Regions from separate parts of the Ammoniphilus oxalaticus genome, predicted to be linked through region 3. Evidence: riboswitches for the same ligand, from Rfam matches in the RefSeq annotation. Region 3 holds a riboswitch; each other region holds the start of a gene.

Region 1 (4,206 bases), on a different contig from region 3:
AAATCGAGTAACCAAACCACATGATCAAGATCGGCGATAAAGCAACAATTGGAATCGTCTGCGAAGCAATCACAATCGGATAAAGCACTCTTTCGCCGATTTCTGAAAAATGGATCAACATTGCCGCCCCGACCGCAATGACAATCGACAAAAACAAACCGAGAATAACTTCCCACAGCGTCACAGGCAAATGTGTAAACAAGAGTAGTTCCCAATGCTTTCCTAATGCCGCAAAAATGCGACTTGGCGGAGGTAAAATAAACACTGGCACATTCAACAGTCGGACAATCCCTTCCCACGCTAACCCAAACGCAACTGTGATGATGAGTAAGAGTCGACTATTTTTCATTGGTTTCCTTCTTAAATAACAACTCGGTTATTTTTGAACGCAGTTCAATAAATTCTTTCGTTAGATGAAGATTATTTGGCCTCGGTCGTTCAAACGGCACAACAATTTCTTGAAACGGGCCTGTCTGGCCTTTTTCCATGATAAAAATTCGATCCGACAAAAAGATTGCCTCTTCAATATCATGCGTAATCAAGAAGATCGAACGTCCCCATTCTTGCCACGTATCGGTCAACCACAGCTGCATTTCTCGACGCGTAAACGCGTCAAGGGCGCTAAATGGTTCATCTAACAATAGCAAGTGATGCCCGCCAAGCATCGCTCGCAAAAAGGAAACCCGCTGTCTCATACCTCCTGAAAGTTGGTCGGGAAAAGCTTGAGCAACGCCCTCCAAACCAAAGGAAGGAAGATATTCATGTACCTGCTGCTCCGCTTCCTTGATTCGAACACCCTGGATTTCCAATGGCAGAGCCGCGTTTTCTGTAATCGTTCGCCACGGCATTAGCATATCCTGTTGCGGCATCAAGCTCACATGTCCTAAGCGTTCGTTCGCTCCACCGTTAAACTCAATCTCTCCGCTGGTCGGTTGATAGAGCCCGGCCATCAATTTGACGACCGTGCTCTTTCCGCAACCGCTTAACCCAACCAAACTAACAAATTCGTTCTCTTTGATTTCACAATCATGCTGGGAGAGAATCGTGGTTCGCTCACGTTCCGAATCGTATGTGAATGATATATTATCGAACTTGAGTAACGTTGCCATTAGCCTTGATCTCCGCTGGCCAGTCATGTCCGTGGTATGCCATATCCCAGAACATATACTCAAATCGAGATGTGTTCAAGAAAATTTCTTCTAGAACAGCCAAGTCACGCTCAGGCTTTCCTTCACCCGCCCGATCGATAAAACCGATCAACCATTGGGCTAGATCGCCAAACTCCTTGGATGAATACGTTTTTACCCAATCACCATAAAATTCATGTTCAAGTGATTTTGGATTCGTTTCCGCCAAGCGCGCGCCAATTTCCCAGTAACCCCACGCGCATGGTAAGACTGCGGCAGCTATTTCTTCAATTGTGCCGCTATAGGCCACATGTAACATATAGTGCGTATACGCAATGTTGGTTGGTGTGCGGATCGTTGACTCTAACTCTTCATTTGAGATGCCAAAACGCGCCGCATATTTACGATGCAAATCCATCTCAAAGTGCAATGTCTCATGGAGCAACTTACTAAACCAGTTGGCTGTATCTAAATCACGCGCTTTTGCCGCTCCAAGAGCAAACATTTTCGTGTAGTCGACCAAGTATACATAGTCCTGCTTCATATAGAATTCGAATGCTTCACGATTTAACGTTCCGTCCCCTAGACCTCGCACAAACGGATGCGCATGCTTTTGTTCCCAAATCGGCTTTACCTTCTCATGTAATCTTTCTGAAAATCTCATTTTATTTATTGCTCCTTTCGGTATCACACCATTTTATAATAGATTCATGCCATGACATCTGTGGATTCACTCACCTAGAACAGCAAGATTATTCGAGGACTCTAATGGCAAATAAAGAAGCCGCAATCACCCCTTTCAAATCCGTAAATTCACGTTCATATATGCATCAAACAAGAAACGATTGAATAAAAAATGCCACTTTCACAAATTGAAAGTGGCAAGATACGCACATGCATCATGTATTTTCTCACCACTTCCCTTCGCTGTTTTTATACAGATCAGGTTCAAAGGGTCGGAATTATCATTCCATCTCAGACCTTCGGACTCCCCTAGTGGATCTATCTATTCAATTAATCTAGTAATTTCAAGACGATTACCCTAAAAATCGATGATAAAGCGTACGCGCCTCAGTAACATCTTTTGTGCCATGCACGAGAACTCTGCCATCTTGAAAAATCGCTAAACGGTGCGCGCCTGTTGATAACGATACGAGATATGGATTTTTTTCTATCTGGCCGTGAACAGCAAGTGATTGGGCCAATTGCTCCAGATCCCTTTGCATCGGAACAGGCGGACGAATTTGAACCGTATCCCTTCCGCACAGCACAGCTGTTTTCGTATGGTTTGCTTGGCTCAAAAACGGAAAACTTGGCTGTTTTCCGCAAGATGGACAATCATCTTTTTTTAATTTATCGACTCGAATCGTCGTGTGTTGATTCGTCCATAAATCAAAAGACAGTAACGTGGGACGAACCGCATCAAAGTCTTCTACTAATATTTTCATCGCTTCTACCGTTTGATAGGCGACAACCATTTGCACATTCGGACTAATGATTCCCGCAGTATCGCACGTCGCTCCGCCCATCGGCACACTTTCTAGCAAACAAGACAAGCACGGTGTTTGTCCCGGCAGAATCGTATACGTTAAACCATAACTTCCAATGACAGCGCCATAAATCCAAGGAATTCGATACTTTTGCGCCGCGTCATTAATCAATAAACGTATATCAAAATTGTCTGTGGCATCCATGATTAAATCAACGCCTTCGACAAGCTCATCAATCTCTTCCGTGGTTACGTCGGTAACTTTAGCGATAATCTCCACTTCCGAATTCACTGCGCTCAATCGATTGTAAGCCGCAATTGCTTTTGGCATCCGCTCAGTTGCGTCTTGCTCTGTATAAAGCTGCTGCCGTTGCAGGTTGCTCCACTCTACATAGTCCCGATCGACAATCGTCAATTTTCCGACGCCTGCCCGAACGAGCGTTTCAGAGGCTCCTGTCCCTAACGCGCCCGCTCCGATCATAAGGACATGCTTCTGAGATAACTTACGCTGTCCTTCTTTACCAATGGGTTGAAATAATTCTTGCCGTGAATACCGATCGCTCAAATTGTGCTCAACCCTTCCAGTGGACTACTCGCAGAAGCATATCTTTTTCTTGGGATTCGCCCAGCTTCATATCCAAGTCGTCCCGCTTCAATTGCTAGTTTCATCGCTTTTGCCATTTTCACTGGATCTTTTGCCCCGGCCACTGCTGTATTCAGCAACACACCATCAGCTCCCATTTCCATCGCGATTGCCGCATCAGAAGGCGAACCAATCCCGGCGTCAACGATAATCGGCACAGTCGCTTGCTCAATGATAAAACTTAAGTTTAGCGGGTTTATGATCCCCTGACCAGAACCGATTGGCGACGCGCCAGGCATAACCGCATGGACCCCAAGCTCTTGTAACCTTTTTGCCAACAAGACATCGTCTGAAGTGTAGGGCAATACCGTAAACCCTTCCTCTAATAAAATCTCAGAGGCCTTCAACGTTTCGATTGGATCAGGCAGCAAGGTCTTTTCATCACCGATGATTTCGACTTTAATCATGTCGCACAATCCCGATGCCCTCGCTAACTTAGCAATACGCACCGCTTCCTCCGCAGTAGAAGCGCCCGCAGTATTCGGCAACAAGGTATAGTTATTCACGTCCAACATCTCTAAAAAGTTAGGCTGACTAGGTTCATATATGTTCATTCGGCGGACCGCAAATGTGAGAATCTGAGATTCTGAAACATCTACCGCTTCCTTTTGAATTTCAAAACTTTCAAACTTCCCTGTGCCTAACAGCAATCTAGAATTAAATTCATAGGGTCCAATGGTTAACATGTTCATCCGCCTCCCACAAAGTGTACAATCTCAATTCGGTCACCATTCGTCAATCGTGTTTTAGCATGTTGATCTTTTTCAAGTATGCTCGCATTCACTTCAACAATGACCACTTTTTCTCCAAGCTCAAAATGCTGGAGTAAATCAGAGATGAATTCTAGAGAATCAGGAACTTCAATTTGATCTCCGTTAATGACTAAGTTCATAAAAATCTCCACCTCCAGGCCTTTAATTTTAGTATAATTTAATTTTAGTATAATC
Region 2 (4,206 bases), on a different contig from region 3:
ATTGGAAAAGCGAATCAATCGCGTGTGGGGAAGAGCGGAGCATTAGCGCGCCTTCACTACTGACATGAGAAAACCCCCATAGGTAATCGAAGAGAGGAACCTAAGGGGGTTTTTGTCGTTGTTGAAGACAGGCTCAGAGAAGGTCCTTGTGTCTACAGCTGTTTTGTAAGCGCCACATGCGGAATGCCATCCTCCATGAAGACTTCGGAGTTCGTAACGTAGCCTAATTTGCGGTAAAAACCTTCCGCTTGCGTCTGTCCATGGATTAAAGCTTTCGTAAACCCTTGTTCCCGGGCGATCTGTTCCAGCGTTTCGATGATAACTTTGCCCAAGCCGTGTTTGCGGTAAGGGGCAAGGATGCAAATTCTTTCCAGTTTTGCCTGGTCTTTGATCGCGCGAACTCTGCCCGTCCCGATCGGTTGTCTTTCATCGCTATAAACTAAGATATGCTCAGCCTCCGCCTCGTGTTGATCAAATTCCACCTCCAATGCTACGCCTTGTTCTTCAACGAATACCGTTCTTCGAATGGCAAACGCGTCTTCTAATTGTTGTTTCGTTGTTACCCGATTGACGTCCATTTTTAAACCTGCCTTTCTAGCAAAAAGAAGCCTTGTCCTATCGTAAACGATTATTTTAGTGTATGTAAAGGCGGTCAAACAACCGCGTTGAAAGGGGGGGGGGCTGTTTGACCGCTAACTACTTTATTTCATTCATTTCTTACGTTTAAAGTTGCCATAATCAATGACGACCATTCCCCCTTTTTTATTTAAACGGGTGTTCGAGCCTTTTAATTTCTTCGATCGACTGAACAAATCATCCGTGATGATCCCTCTTTTTTTAAATCGTTTTTCTAATTTCTTTAATTTTTGTTTGTTTTTCTTCGTGTCGGGGACTATTTGATTGATCTTATCCATTATCAGCCAACCTGCGCCATTTTCGCGGATTTTAGCCAGATGTTTTTTTAAGTTACGTGGGGCAGAGCGATAGATTTTGATCTCTCTCTTATTATCTCGCAACCCCTTTTCATTGATGGCTACTTTTAACACCGACTTCTTCGTTAGATCGTACACGAGACGTTTACTTCCTTCTCCCATGACCTCATACGGCAAAGCTAATTTATGCTTCATTATTTTTAACCGTTCGGATTTATCCTTCGGTAAGCGATTCTTTTTAACTTTTTTTATCCATTGCGCAATAGACTTACGATCACGTCGCCGTAGGATTCTGGAACGAGCCATTTCCGGGCCACCTCCCGATCGTTTTGGTCCAATTATATTAAGAAACTTCTCAGATTATTTTATTATTTTTCAGGTAGATGGGAAGCGGCGCATGAACCAAGATAAGAGTGGACTTTTGCAAAAATAGGACGGCTTTACGACGCTCAGTTGTAAAAGTATAAAAAAATGGGTGTTGGAAAAGATAAAGGCTGTATTGAAAATTAAGGAGGTTAGTTAATATGGATAAACAACGAGCGATGGAGATCGTATCTTCAGAAGTCATGGCGCATGTGACGCACGAAGGAAAGCCTGTTTACATCCGCGAAGTAGATGGTCAAGCGCAGACTGCTAGCGTCTATCCGCTAGGCGAGCCTGAAAAGGAACAAGAGGTGCCATTGAGCAGCTTAATTGAGCAATAGGAAAAATATGCTTGTCAAAAGTTTAGTAGCGCGCTAATATAGTTGTTGAGCAACTAAATAGCCTTACACGGGAGCTTAGGGAACTAGGCTGAGAGGATAACGTTAATCTGTTATCGACCGTTGAACCTGAACTGGATAATGCCAGCGGAGGGATTAGACAAGCATTGTTGTGTTTAATGTTTTTTACAACATGGGTCACAATCAGTATCTATTCATCCGCATGAATCTATTCATGCGGATTTTTGATTTTATTGTGATCGATTAAGTCATCTTCCGCCTCCATAAAGGTTCGAAATATTTTGTATTTTCGAAAAAATAGGAGGTTTTTTTCTTGTCAAAATCTACAGAAACTTTGGTGCAAGTAGCAGAGATCCAGCAATTCCCTAACAGTAAAAAGGTGTACATTGAGGGCTCAAATCCGAGTATTCAGGTCCCGATGCGCGAGATTTCGTTGAGCGATACAACGAAAATGGATGGAACAACAGAGCCAAACGATCCGCTTCGCGTTTATGACACGAGCGGTATCTATACGGACCCAGACTATACCGTCGATATCCAAGAGGGATTACCCGCGTTGCGTAGACAATGGATTCTAGAGCGCGGTGACGTTGAAGAATATGAAGGTCGTGAAGTGAAACCCGAAGACGACGGTTTAAGAGGGGCAAATGAAGAGCGCCAACAAGTGTTCCCAGGCCTGACACGTAAACCATTAAGAGCAAAAGCGGGCAAAAACGTGACGCAAATGCACTATGCGCGTCAGGGAATCATTACGCCTGAAATGGAATTTGTCGCGATCCGCGAAGGGGTAGAAGCTGAGTTTGTTCGTAAAGAAATTGCGGAAGGACGAGCGATCATTCCTTCGAATATTAACCATCCAGAAGCGGAGCCAATGATTATTGGACGTAACTTCCACGTAAAAATTAACGCGAACATTGGTAACTCAGCAGTAACTTCTTCCATTTCAGAAGAAGTAGAAAAAATGACATGGGCCACGCGTTGGGGCGCTGACACAATCATGGACTTATCCACAGGTAAAAATATCCACACAACACGTGAGTGGATTATCCGAAACTCTCCAGTTCCGGTTGGCACGGTCCCAATTTACCAAGCGTTGGAAAAAGTAAACGGTGTTGCTGAAGACTTGAATTGGGAAGTGTTCCGCGACACATTGATCGAACAAGCGGAACAAGGCGTTGACTACTTTACGATTCACGCGGGTGTCTTGTTGCGCTATGTGCCATTAACGGCTGAGCGTGTGACGGGTATCGTTTCTCGCGGTGGTTCAATTATGGCCGCATGGTGCTTGGCGCATCACCAAGAAAGCTTCCTATATACGCATTTTGAAGAAATTTGCGAAATTATGAAAGAGTACGATGTTTCCTTCTCGTTAGGTGATGGACTTCGTCCTGGCTCGATCGCAGACGCAAACGACGAAGCGCAATTTGCTGAACTAAGAACATTAGGTGAATTAACAAAAATTGCGTGGAAACACGACGTGCAAGTGATGATTGAAGGACCTGGACACGTTCCGATGAACAAGATCAAGGAGAATATGGACTTACAACTTGAACTCACGCACGAAGCGCCATTCTATACACTAGGCCCGCTAACCACAGATATCGCGCCAGGGTATGACCACATTACATCCGCAATCGGAGCCGCGATGATCGGTTGGTTTGGAACGGCGATGTTGTGCTATGTCACGCCGAAAGAGCACTTAGGCCTGCCGAACAAAGATGACGTTAGAGATGGAATCATTACGTACAAAATCGCTGCTCACGCCGCTGATTTAGCAAAGGGTCACCCACGCGCTCAACTTCGTGACGATGCTCTATCCAAAGCTCGTTTCGAATTCCGCTGGCATGATCAATTTAACCTATCGTTGGATCCAGAAAGAGCGATGGAGTACCACGATGAGACATTGCCTGCAGAAGCGGCAAAAACAGCTCATTTCTGTTCCATGTGTGGACCGAAATTCTGCAGCATGAAGATTAGCCATGATATTCGCAACACCGCTGAACACCAAGAGGCTGTCGATGGCATGAAGGAGAAATCGAAGGAGTTTAAAGAGCTGGGTAGTAAGATCTATATCTAAAGAAGATTGATATGTAAAAACCTAGGAGGGGATTTTGCCAATGAAGGATGCCGGTATCATTACGAGTGAAATTAGGAAGTTGGAATCTCGCATAGCAGACTTAAAAGCAGAACTCCTCGAGCTCCAAGCATCATGCGCCCATCAAATGGTTAGTAACGAGTTGACAAGTACATGCGCGCGTTGTATGAAATCCGAAAGTCTCTATTATTAAGTAAAAAGCTGACCTCTTTGGTCAGCTTTTTTATAACTACGGATATACATCCATTTTACGTCCGATTCGCCACTAAAATTTTCACTCGCATGCGATTCGATTAGTGATGTATAATAAAAACGATTATGCAACAGATCAGTATACTTTTTTGAATGGAAAGAGAGTGGAGCGGTCATGGGACGTAAATGGAATAATATTAAGGAAAAAAAAGCGACAAAAGATAAGAACACAAGTCGGATCTACGCAAAATTTGGTAAAGAGATT
Region 3 (4,206 bases):
ACCTAATCGCGCAGTCCCATCCCCCTTTCGATTTCCTTCAACTTTTTTAATAAGCCATTCTCCGCCTCTAAATACTGATTGCGATGTTCTAACGCTTTAATACGAAGTTGTAGTTTCTCTTCTTCAGTAAGAGTAGGTTTGGATTCGAAAGATTTACCACGACGATCCTGAAGATCCTGTTCTCCACCTTTTTCGTATTTACGAACCCAGCTATATACTTGTTGGTAAGAAACTTGGTACTTTTGCGCAGCCTTATGATAATCATGTTCGTTAGCGATGGTATATTGTACAATTTCAATACGCTCTTGAAGTGTAGTTTTACGGCCCTTTTTCATCATTTCTCTTCCTTTACCAGTGGATTTTATCTCTTTTCCACTAGTATAAAGCTTTATCCACTGCCGTAAAACAAAAGGGTCTGAAATATTGAATTTCTTACATGTTGCTCTCTGGCTTCCTCCTCCATTAAGGTAAAATTCAACCGCGGTTCTTTTAAGCTCACTCGAATACTTTTTCCATGTCTTTGCTTCTTTTAATCCATCCACACCATCTGTTTCATACTTGTGAATCCAAGATTTAATTGTCGTTTTATCTACTTCATATTCTTTCGCAACTGTGGTAACCGACTTTTTCCCATCAAGCACGCTTAAAACGGCTTCTATCCTTATATTTAATGCATGTGCACTCATTCTTTTAGACATAGAAAATGCCCCCAGTATAGTAGTTGAGAACTTTTAATATTTCTCTGTCTACTATATTGGGAGCATATCAATTGAGTGGTGGGGATTATTTATTTAACACTCAAAGATATGATATTAATTTCACTAGGGATTGTATTTTCTTCATCAGAGGCCGCAATTTTTGCTTCGGCAAGAATTTCAACTTCCTGATCGCTTTCACAGTAAAAAGATACATAACCCTTCTTAGGTTCCCTATCGATTATAGTGAAGTATTTAGCTATGTATGTTGGCACTTGTGATCCTCCATATTAAATATTTATATTATTGTACCATAGTAGGAATATATCGCTTACTTAGTCCATAAGGGTTAGGTGAAGCGTGAAATGTTCTTCTTATCAGTTCCTTCCTTGATAAGAAGAAAAAAGCCCGGTCTTATACGACCAGGTTTTGCCCACAAACGCGCCCACAATTTGCCCACGAGAACTATCTTTATCTTTGTTTTGTTTTAAGGACACATTCCACCAAACGCTGATATATCAAGGTTTTCGCTCCTTATTTTTCTGTGTTTTATTGATCAACTGTGTTCCGCACACAGATTCATCAGTGGGAACGCGATCAATATATGGTGCATTATTAAACGAGGAAACCCTTGATACCGTTGGTATTGAGGGTTTTTCTTTTTGTGGGCGCGGGACTCGCTATACATATATTTTTTAGGCTGGGTAAAACTCTGGCGCTGTCCTAACCGCATTGAAAATGAGTCGTTCTCCACTTTAATGCTCGTATTTTTTCTAATACTCACGAATGGACAATGATTTCATTTAAATTGAAGGTAGTTATGATAGAAAATACAATTTATTATACTCCTTTCCGAGTAAGGGATAGCTAAGAAGCATCGAGTCTTGTCGAAATTCGTTTGACTAAACCAATTTCTTTGATAAAATGGAACAAATTGAATAAATATTCTACTAGGGGCGCCCTCGGGCTGAGATTAATGTATTTTAAGCACCCTTTGAACCTGAACTGGTTAAGACCAGCGGAGGGAAGTAGAACTGTAAAATTTTGAATGTATTTTTGTTCATATATTTTATCAGTTAACTTCCTTCACTAGTCTTTAGAAAGATTGATTAGAGAAGGATTTTTTTTTGAAATTTTTCCGATCGATCGAGAGAAAACAGGGTAGACAGCTCAGAACAGAGGTTTAACATCCATATTGTACAAGGACCTATGAATTCGCTTGCTGAGCCCAAAGGAGTTGCGCGGGTTCATTTTTTCGCAGTTATTAGAAAAATCGATGGTTAACCTTGTAATGAAGCGGCGCATGGACAGGCATTGAGGCGGAGGTGAGAGGAGTTGAGTTAAATTTTATAGAAACAAACGAATATGCGGAAGAGCTTGATCGGTATTTACCTATTATTACGAGTCAACCCTTCAGAAGTCAGTTTTATTGAAAACATAAATAAATAGTGTTAAACAACAAAGGAGAGTAAACATGAAGCGTTTATTGAAGGTTTTATCGGTTAGTCTCGCATTGGTGGTTGTGGCAGCGTGCGGCAGTGAGTCAGCTACAACAGGAGGAAATGAAGAAGGAAACAAATCAGTCAAAATGTTTCTCGATTGGACGCCAAACACGAATCATACTGGCATTTATGTTGCTCGTGAAAAAGGGTTTTATGAAGAAGCAGGCGTCGATGTGGAAATCCTGTTGCCTGGCGAGGTAAGCGCTAATCAATTGGTTGGTTCAAATCAAGGAGAGTTTGGGATTAGTTCCCAGGGCGCAGTCACTGAAGCAAGGGCAAATGGATTGCCAATCGTGTCTGTCGCTGCTGTTATTGCGAATTCTACATCAGGCTATACCTCTCCTGTAGATAGAGGGATCCGCACACCCAAAGACTTTGTCGGTAAAAAGTTTGGAACAGGTGGAGGCAGTATTGCTGAACCGATGATCAAGATGGTGATGAAACGAGCGGGAGCAGACAGTGACCAATTGGAATTTGTTCGACTTGGTACAACAGATCTGTTAACTGCGATGGAACACCATGTTGACTTTATTCATATTTATTATGCTTGGCAAGGGATTGCGGCAGAGCTTCGAGGGCTGGAAATGAATTTTGTAAATCCGGTTGATTATGCGGAAGAACTAAATTCTTATTCTCCCGTCATTATTACTAATGAAACAGTAATTGCAAACGAACCAGAGAAGGCGCAAGCATTTATCGAAGCAACGGCGAAAGGGTATGAATTTGCAATTGAGCATCCTGAAGAAGCGGCTGAAATTCTGATCGCTGCAGAACCCGACCTAGATCCTGAATTGGTTAAAGCGTCTCAAGCTTGGTTGTCTCCGCGTTATCAGGATGATTCGGAACAATGGGGGATTCAAGAGGAAATCCGCTGGAAATCCTATGCTGACTTCTTGTTTAATGAAGGGATTATTGATCAAGAAATCGATGCGGCAAAAGCATTTACAAATCAATTTATTGAGAACGTGAAAAGGTAGTGTAGATTGCAATGACGAATCGAGGTCTTTTGCTCCGAAGTTGGCGACCGGCGCTCGCGTTACTTATTTTTATCGCTATTTGGGAGTGGGCAGCGCGTTTCTTTAACATCGAAACGTGGATCTTGCCGGCCCCGTCTTTGATTGCTATGGAAATGAAAGAAGTGTTGCCTACTTTTTTACCACATGTGTATTCAACAATCGAACTCGTTTTAGTCGGTTTTAGTATTGGTACAACGATCGGGATCACGAGCGCGACGTTGCTGCACCATTTTGATCGTGTTCGTGAAACGATCTACCCGTTTTTAATATTGTCGCAAAACATTCCGACTGTCGTGTTGGCTCCCTTGTTGCTGATTTGGTTTGGGTTAGGCGCGACACCAAAAATTATTATCATTTCGATGACCTCATTTTTTCCCATCGCCGTTGCGACACTTAGTGGATTGCAACAGACGGACCGCGAGTTGCTTCATTATATGAAGATGATGGGGGCCACTCGCTCACAGTTATTTACGAAATTAGAATGGCCGCATGCTCTGCCTTCCATCTTCTCTGGAATTAAGATTGCGGCAACATACAGTGTGATGACCGGAGTCGTCGCCGAGTGGTTAGGCGCGCAAAAAGGGATCGGTGTTTTTATGACATTGGCCTCCTCTTCATATCGAACGCCACGTGTGTTTGTTGCAATTATTTTTGCGATGATACTAAGTTTGGCATTTTTCTCATTGATCGTATTAATAGAGCGGTTACTCATTCGGTGGAATAGGGAGGAGAGAGAAGCATGACACTAACCCTAAAAAATATAAGCAAATCTTTTAGTGGGCAGCTCGTCTTGAAAGATATATCGATTGACATTCAAAAGGGAGAATTTGTTTCTTTACTCGGTCCATCAGGCAGTGGGAAAAGCACGTTATTTAATTTAATTGGTGGGCTACTATCGCCAGATGACGGGGACATCTATCTCGATGAGAAGAGAATTACGAATAAAACGGGTTACATTAGTTACATGCCGCAACAAGCATCGTTGTTTGCTTG
Region 4 (4,206 bases), on a different contig from region 3:
TGTTGCGTCGGACGGCGCAGCTTGCCCCAGGCTCCACATTGGCTATGACATTTCTACTGCCGTTAGAGCAGACCGACTCTGAAATCCGATCCGAAGTGGAGGAGGCCAAGCAAGGAGCGCGCGCGAGCGGCACACCTTTTATTAGCTTTTTCACACCTTCAGAAATGACAGCGTTGGCGCGTGAGCTCCGGTTCCGCGACGTTTGCCATGTATCTGCCGCAGATTTAAACGAACGCTATTTTAGCGACCGAACAGACAATCTACGGTTGCCGAGCGGGGAGGAATTTTTACTTGCGATGACATAGCGTTGATCATAGAAGGATTTAACCGCTCAGGGCGCACCGCTTTGGCGCTTCACCTAGCTAAGGGGGCTAGGCCCCCTCAAAACGAGTAACCGAATGCATCGGGTAGTTAGTAATAGTCTGCTATTTTTTTTCATTTGTAAATAATAAAAGCTGAGTGATGAGAGCTAGAATGGGTAATTCCAATAATGGTCCTATAACGAGTGTTAAAGCGATTAAGGGTTGATTTGGAAAAGCGGTCATAGCAATGGCTAAGGCAATGGGCGAATTTCTTGCTAAGATCGTTAAATTCAGACTGGCTCTGTCCTTGTATGGGAACTTCATAAACTGTCCGACCTTTTGTCCGACAACAAAATTAATAATGAAAAATAAAAGGATCGGGACGGTGATTTGCCACATTAGATCTAAGTGATCTAGCAATAGTTGACCTTGAGTAGCAAACATAGCAACGATGGCGAGACTAAGCAAAACAATCGGTAACATGCTGAGATGAGAGATGAGATAATCCCTAAACTGTTGCTTGTTTCTCAAGACGATTTTTGTAAGAAAAGCTAAAATGAAAGGTAAGAATAAAGTAATTAAAATACTTTTGATCAGCAATGAAAATTCTATAACCCCTGTCGTTCCTCCGAAAACAAGAAGATAAATAGGCAACAAAGTGACTTGCAAGACGAGGTTTAGAGGTAAAATAGCTGTTGCTAATGCCACATTTCCTTTGGCTATTCCTGTGAAAATTAAGTACCAATCCGTACATGGTGTAACCATCAGCATCATAAATCCAAGATAGAGCGCAGGATTGTCACTTAAAAATAATAATGCAAGAAGCCACGCTAACACGGGGGTCCAAACAAAGTTAATGATCGCTGCAGTGTACGTAAACTTCATGTTTTTAAAAGCCTTTTTTATTTCTTCGATTGGAATCTGTAAGAAGGTAATATACAGCATAGCTACTAATAGTGGGACAATGAAATTATCCGCATTCGCTCGTATTAGTTCTACTTGTCCTATACTTATCCCCATCATTACGGCTACGAAAATAATAAGGGTGTATAGCTTTTCGAATAATCCCATTGATGCAATCACACCTGACGATAACAATTTAAACACATATCATCTTATCATTCCTTAGAACGGATAAAAAGGTGTTGGCTAGTGGAAAGTAAGCTCTAAACTAGCAAGGCGAATGAACGAAATTGAGGAAATAGTGTAGCTCGTTTCCCGCCTTGACATAAATATCTATTAACTATATATTAAATATAGCTTTAATAGATGCACTAGGGGTGTTATTTAACTGAGATGAGTTTGAACTCAAACCCTTTGAACCTGAACTATTTGAAACTAGCGTAGGAAAGTGTAACTTCTAATACATACTTAAAGAGTGGTCAGTCTTATTCTTAATATGTAGTTATTTTTTTACGCAATTTTCCTATGGGGAGGTTGTGTATTTTTTATTTTATCGATCATTTTGTTTATTGAGTTTCATCAAAAAAGTAAAAATAGAGGAGTGGGTACGATGAGTAGGACGGTTCTCGTAACAGGTGGAAGCAGAGGTTTAGGGGCGGCGATTGTAAAGACATTGGCGGATCAAGGATTTAATGTAGTGATCAATTATTATCAAAGCAAAGAGGCTGCTGAAAAGCTTGCTTCCGAAATTGGCTCAGAAAAAGCGGTTGCTATTCAGGCCGATGTAACCAATCGCGCGGAAGTAGATCGTCTCATAAAACAGGGAACGGAACATTTTGGCCAGATCGATGTTGTCGTTAACAATGCGTTGGTAGATTTCAAATTTGATCCAACGGAACAGAAGCCTTTTCCAGAACTTTCCTGGGAAGACTACCAAAAACAAATTGATGGCACGTTAAAAGCGGCATTTAATATCGCTCAAAGTGTAATCCCTCAATTTATTGATCGAAAAAATGGAGGCATCATCAGCATAGGTACTAACTTATATCAAAATCCTGTTGTGCCTTATCATGAGTATACGACGGCTAAAGCTGGACTGATCGGATTCACGCGTAATATCGCTGTTGAGTTGGGCCAATATGGGATCCGAGCGAATGTCGTTTCAGGCGGATTATTAAAAACGACGGACGCCAGCGCGGTGACCACGCCAGAAGTATTCGATCTGATTGCGCAATCAACGCCATTGAGAAAAGTGACGACACCGCAAGATGTAGCCAACATGGTCGCTTATTTAGCTTCGGAAAATGCGGACGGAGTGACAGGTCAAAATATTACTGTTGACGGTGGATTGACAATGAACTAATCGCGCTTCAAACACAATAGACACCCCCTTTTTTAATAAAGAGTAGACGAGACAATTTATCATGATGTGTTTTGAGGTGTAAACAAATGATAGATAAGAAAAAACAATTGCACATCGGTGTTTTGCTAATTGGATGTGGACACCACCAAGCTGCGTGGTTAATGCCTGACTCAAGTGTTGAAGATATCGGAGATGTTTCCTATTACCAATACTTGGCTCAAGTAGCGGAAAAGGGGCTCTTTGACGCCGTCTTTTTTGCTGATAATCAATCCTTTCCAGCTAATGATCCGAGTGTAATGCCTATGTTTTGGTTGGATCCGATTGTCAATTTAACAGCGATCTCCCAAGTGACTAGTCATGTGGGATTAGTATCAACGATCTCAAGCACTTTCGCTAATCCATTCACCGCCGCGCGCCAACTTTTAAGTTTGGACCATATTACAAAAGGACGCATCGGTTGGAATCTCGTGACATCCATGACAGATTTAGAGGCATTCAATCATGGTATGGATGGATTGCCTCCCCATGAACAACGCTACGAGAAGGCGGATGAATTCGCGACTGTTATGAATAAACTATTTGATTCGTGGGACACTGAAGATTTTATACACGATCGAGCAGGAAATCGATTGATCAATTCATCAAACATTCAGCCGATTCATCACGAAGGCGCCCATTTTAAAGTGCATGGTCCACTGACCACGCCAAAAAGTCCGTATGGCAGACCGGTAGCGATGCAAGCGGGCGCCTCTGAATATGGCGTTGCCTTAGCGGCGAAATATGCCGATGCCGTCTATTCCGTGTCGTGGAACTTAAAGCAAGCCAAAAGATTCCGCGCAAGATTAGATGAACAATTGCGACAAAACGGAAGTGATCGACATATTAAGGTGTTTCCAGGCTTAGTCACTTATGTCGGTCACACGCGTGAAGAAGCTCTAGCTAAAAAAGCGGCCTTAGATGAGCGGCTACCGATTGAAACAGGTTTAAAACAATTGAGTTTCTTTGTGCGACAAGATTGTTTAAACTGGGACATCGACAAACCTGTGCCAACCTTACCGCCAGTCGAAGAATTTACAGGACCGAGTGGACGTTATCAAACGATCCTAGAAATTATCAACGATAGACAGCCGACAGTAAGAGAGTTGCTAGGCTATTTAAGCGCAGGCGGCGGACATCGCACGTTGATCGGCACACCCGAGGAAATTGTGGATGAGATGGAGATGTGGCTTGAAGAGGGCGTGGCGGACGGATTTAATCTCATGCCTCCGACATTTCCTGGTAGTTTAGAAGACTTTGTTGAACTGATCGTACCCGAAATGCAAAAAAGAGGCATATACAGAGAAAAATATGAAGGTCATACCTTCCGCGAACATCTAGGATTAGCATAATACATGATGAACCCCCTCACTAATGTGGTAGTGAGGGGGTTTTTGCGTACATTTCGTTAGGGAATTGGGATATGAGCGAGAATTTTAGGATATGGGCGACTTTATCGCCTCACTTTACGATGAGGATCGCCCTCAAAGTTTTTCACTATCCATTTTCGTTTTTCTTTTAAAATAAATGTCACAAAACAGGATACTGGTTTGTTATAAGGGTACAGTCGACTGAAAAACAATAGAGGGGGTGATCGGACTG

Evidence for each region. A riboswitch is a leader RNA that binds a small molecule or an ion and turns the genes downstream of it on or off. The one in region 3 is predicted to bind thiamine pyrophosphate.
Region 1: another riboswitch for thiamine pyrophosphate. It lies ahead of tenA (thiaminase II); the one in region 3 lies ahead of BEP19_RS06125 (ABC transporter substrate-binding protein).
Region 2: another riboswitch for thiamine pyrophosphate. It lies ahead of thiC (phosphomethylpyrimidine synthase ThiC); the one in region 3 lies ahead of BEP19_RS06125 (ABC transporter substrate-binding protein).
Region 4: another riboswitch for thiamine pyrophosphate. It lies ahead of BEP19_RS10755 (3-oxoacyl-ACP reductase); the one in region 3 lies ahead of BEP19_RS06125 (ABC transporter substrate-binding protein).

Annotation. Positions count from the first base shown of each region.
Region 1 is NZ_MCHY01000011.1:95,550-99,755, forward strand. It holds gene BEP19_RS15675 (ABC transporter permease) at 1-349, opposite strand, end outside; gene BEP19_RS15680 (ABC transporter ATP-binding protein) at 339-1,109, opposite strand; gene tenA (thiaminase II) at 1,084-1,791, opposite strand; TPP riboswitch at 2,030-2,132, opposite strand; gene BEP19_RS15690 (thiazole biosynthesis adenylyltransferase ThiF) at 2,165-3,181, opposite strand; gene BEP19_RS15695 (thiazole synthase) at 3,178-3,945, opposite strand; gene thiS (sulfur carrier protein ThiS) at 3,948-4,151, opposite strand.
Region 2 is NZ_MCHY01000008.1:745,611-749,816, forward strand. It holds gene BEP19_RS10080 (ABC transporter permease) at 1-46, shown strand, start outside; gene BEP19_RS10085 (GNAT family N-acetyltransferase) at 153-578, opposite strand; gene BEP19_RS10090 (hypothetical protein) at 711-1,238, opposite strand; gene BEP19_RS10095 (H-type small acid-soluble spore protein) at 1,457-1,636, shown strand; TPP riboswitch at 1,694-1,806, shown strand; gene thiC (phosphomethylpyrimidine synthase ThiC) at 1,968-3,731, shown strand; gene BEP19_RS10105 (YebC/PmpR family DNA-binding transcriptional regulator) at 4,117-4,206, shown strand, end outside.
Region 3 is NZ_MCHY01000007.1:235,298-239,503, reverse strand. It holds one part of gene BEP19_RS06135 (IS3 family transposase) at 1-35, opposite strand, end outside; one part of gene BEP19_RS06135 (IS3 family transposase) at 35-698, opposite strand; gene BEP19_RS06130 (hypothetical protein) at 788-970, opposite strand; TPP riboswitch at 1,638-1,739, shown strand; gene BEP19_RS06125 (ABC transporter substrate-binding protein) at 2,170-3,174, shown strand; gene BEP19_RS06120 (ABC transporter permease) at 3,186-3,956, shown strand; gene BEP19_RS18215 (ATP-binding cassette domain-containing protein) at 3,953-4,206, shown strand, end outside.
Region 4 is NZ_MCHY01000008.1:875,808-880,013, forward strand. It holds gene BEP19_RS10745 (class I SAM-dependent methyltransferase) at 1-305, shown strand, start outside; gene BEP19_RS10750 (arsenic resistance protein) at 426-1,373, opposite strand; TPP riboswitch at 1,569-1,669, shown strand; gene BEP19_RS10755 (3-oxoacyl-ACP reductase) at 1,816-2,568, shown strand; gene BEP19_RS10760 (LLM class flavin-dependent oxidoreductase) at 2,655-3,956, shown strand; gene BEP19_RS10765 (RNA polymerase sigma factor) at 4,206-4,206, shown strand, end outside.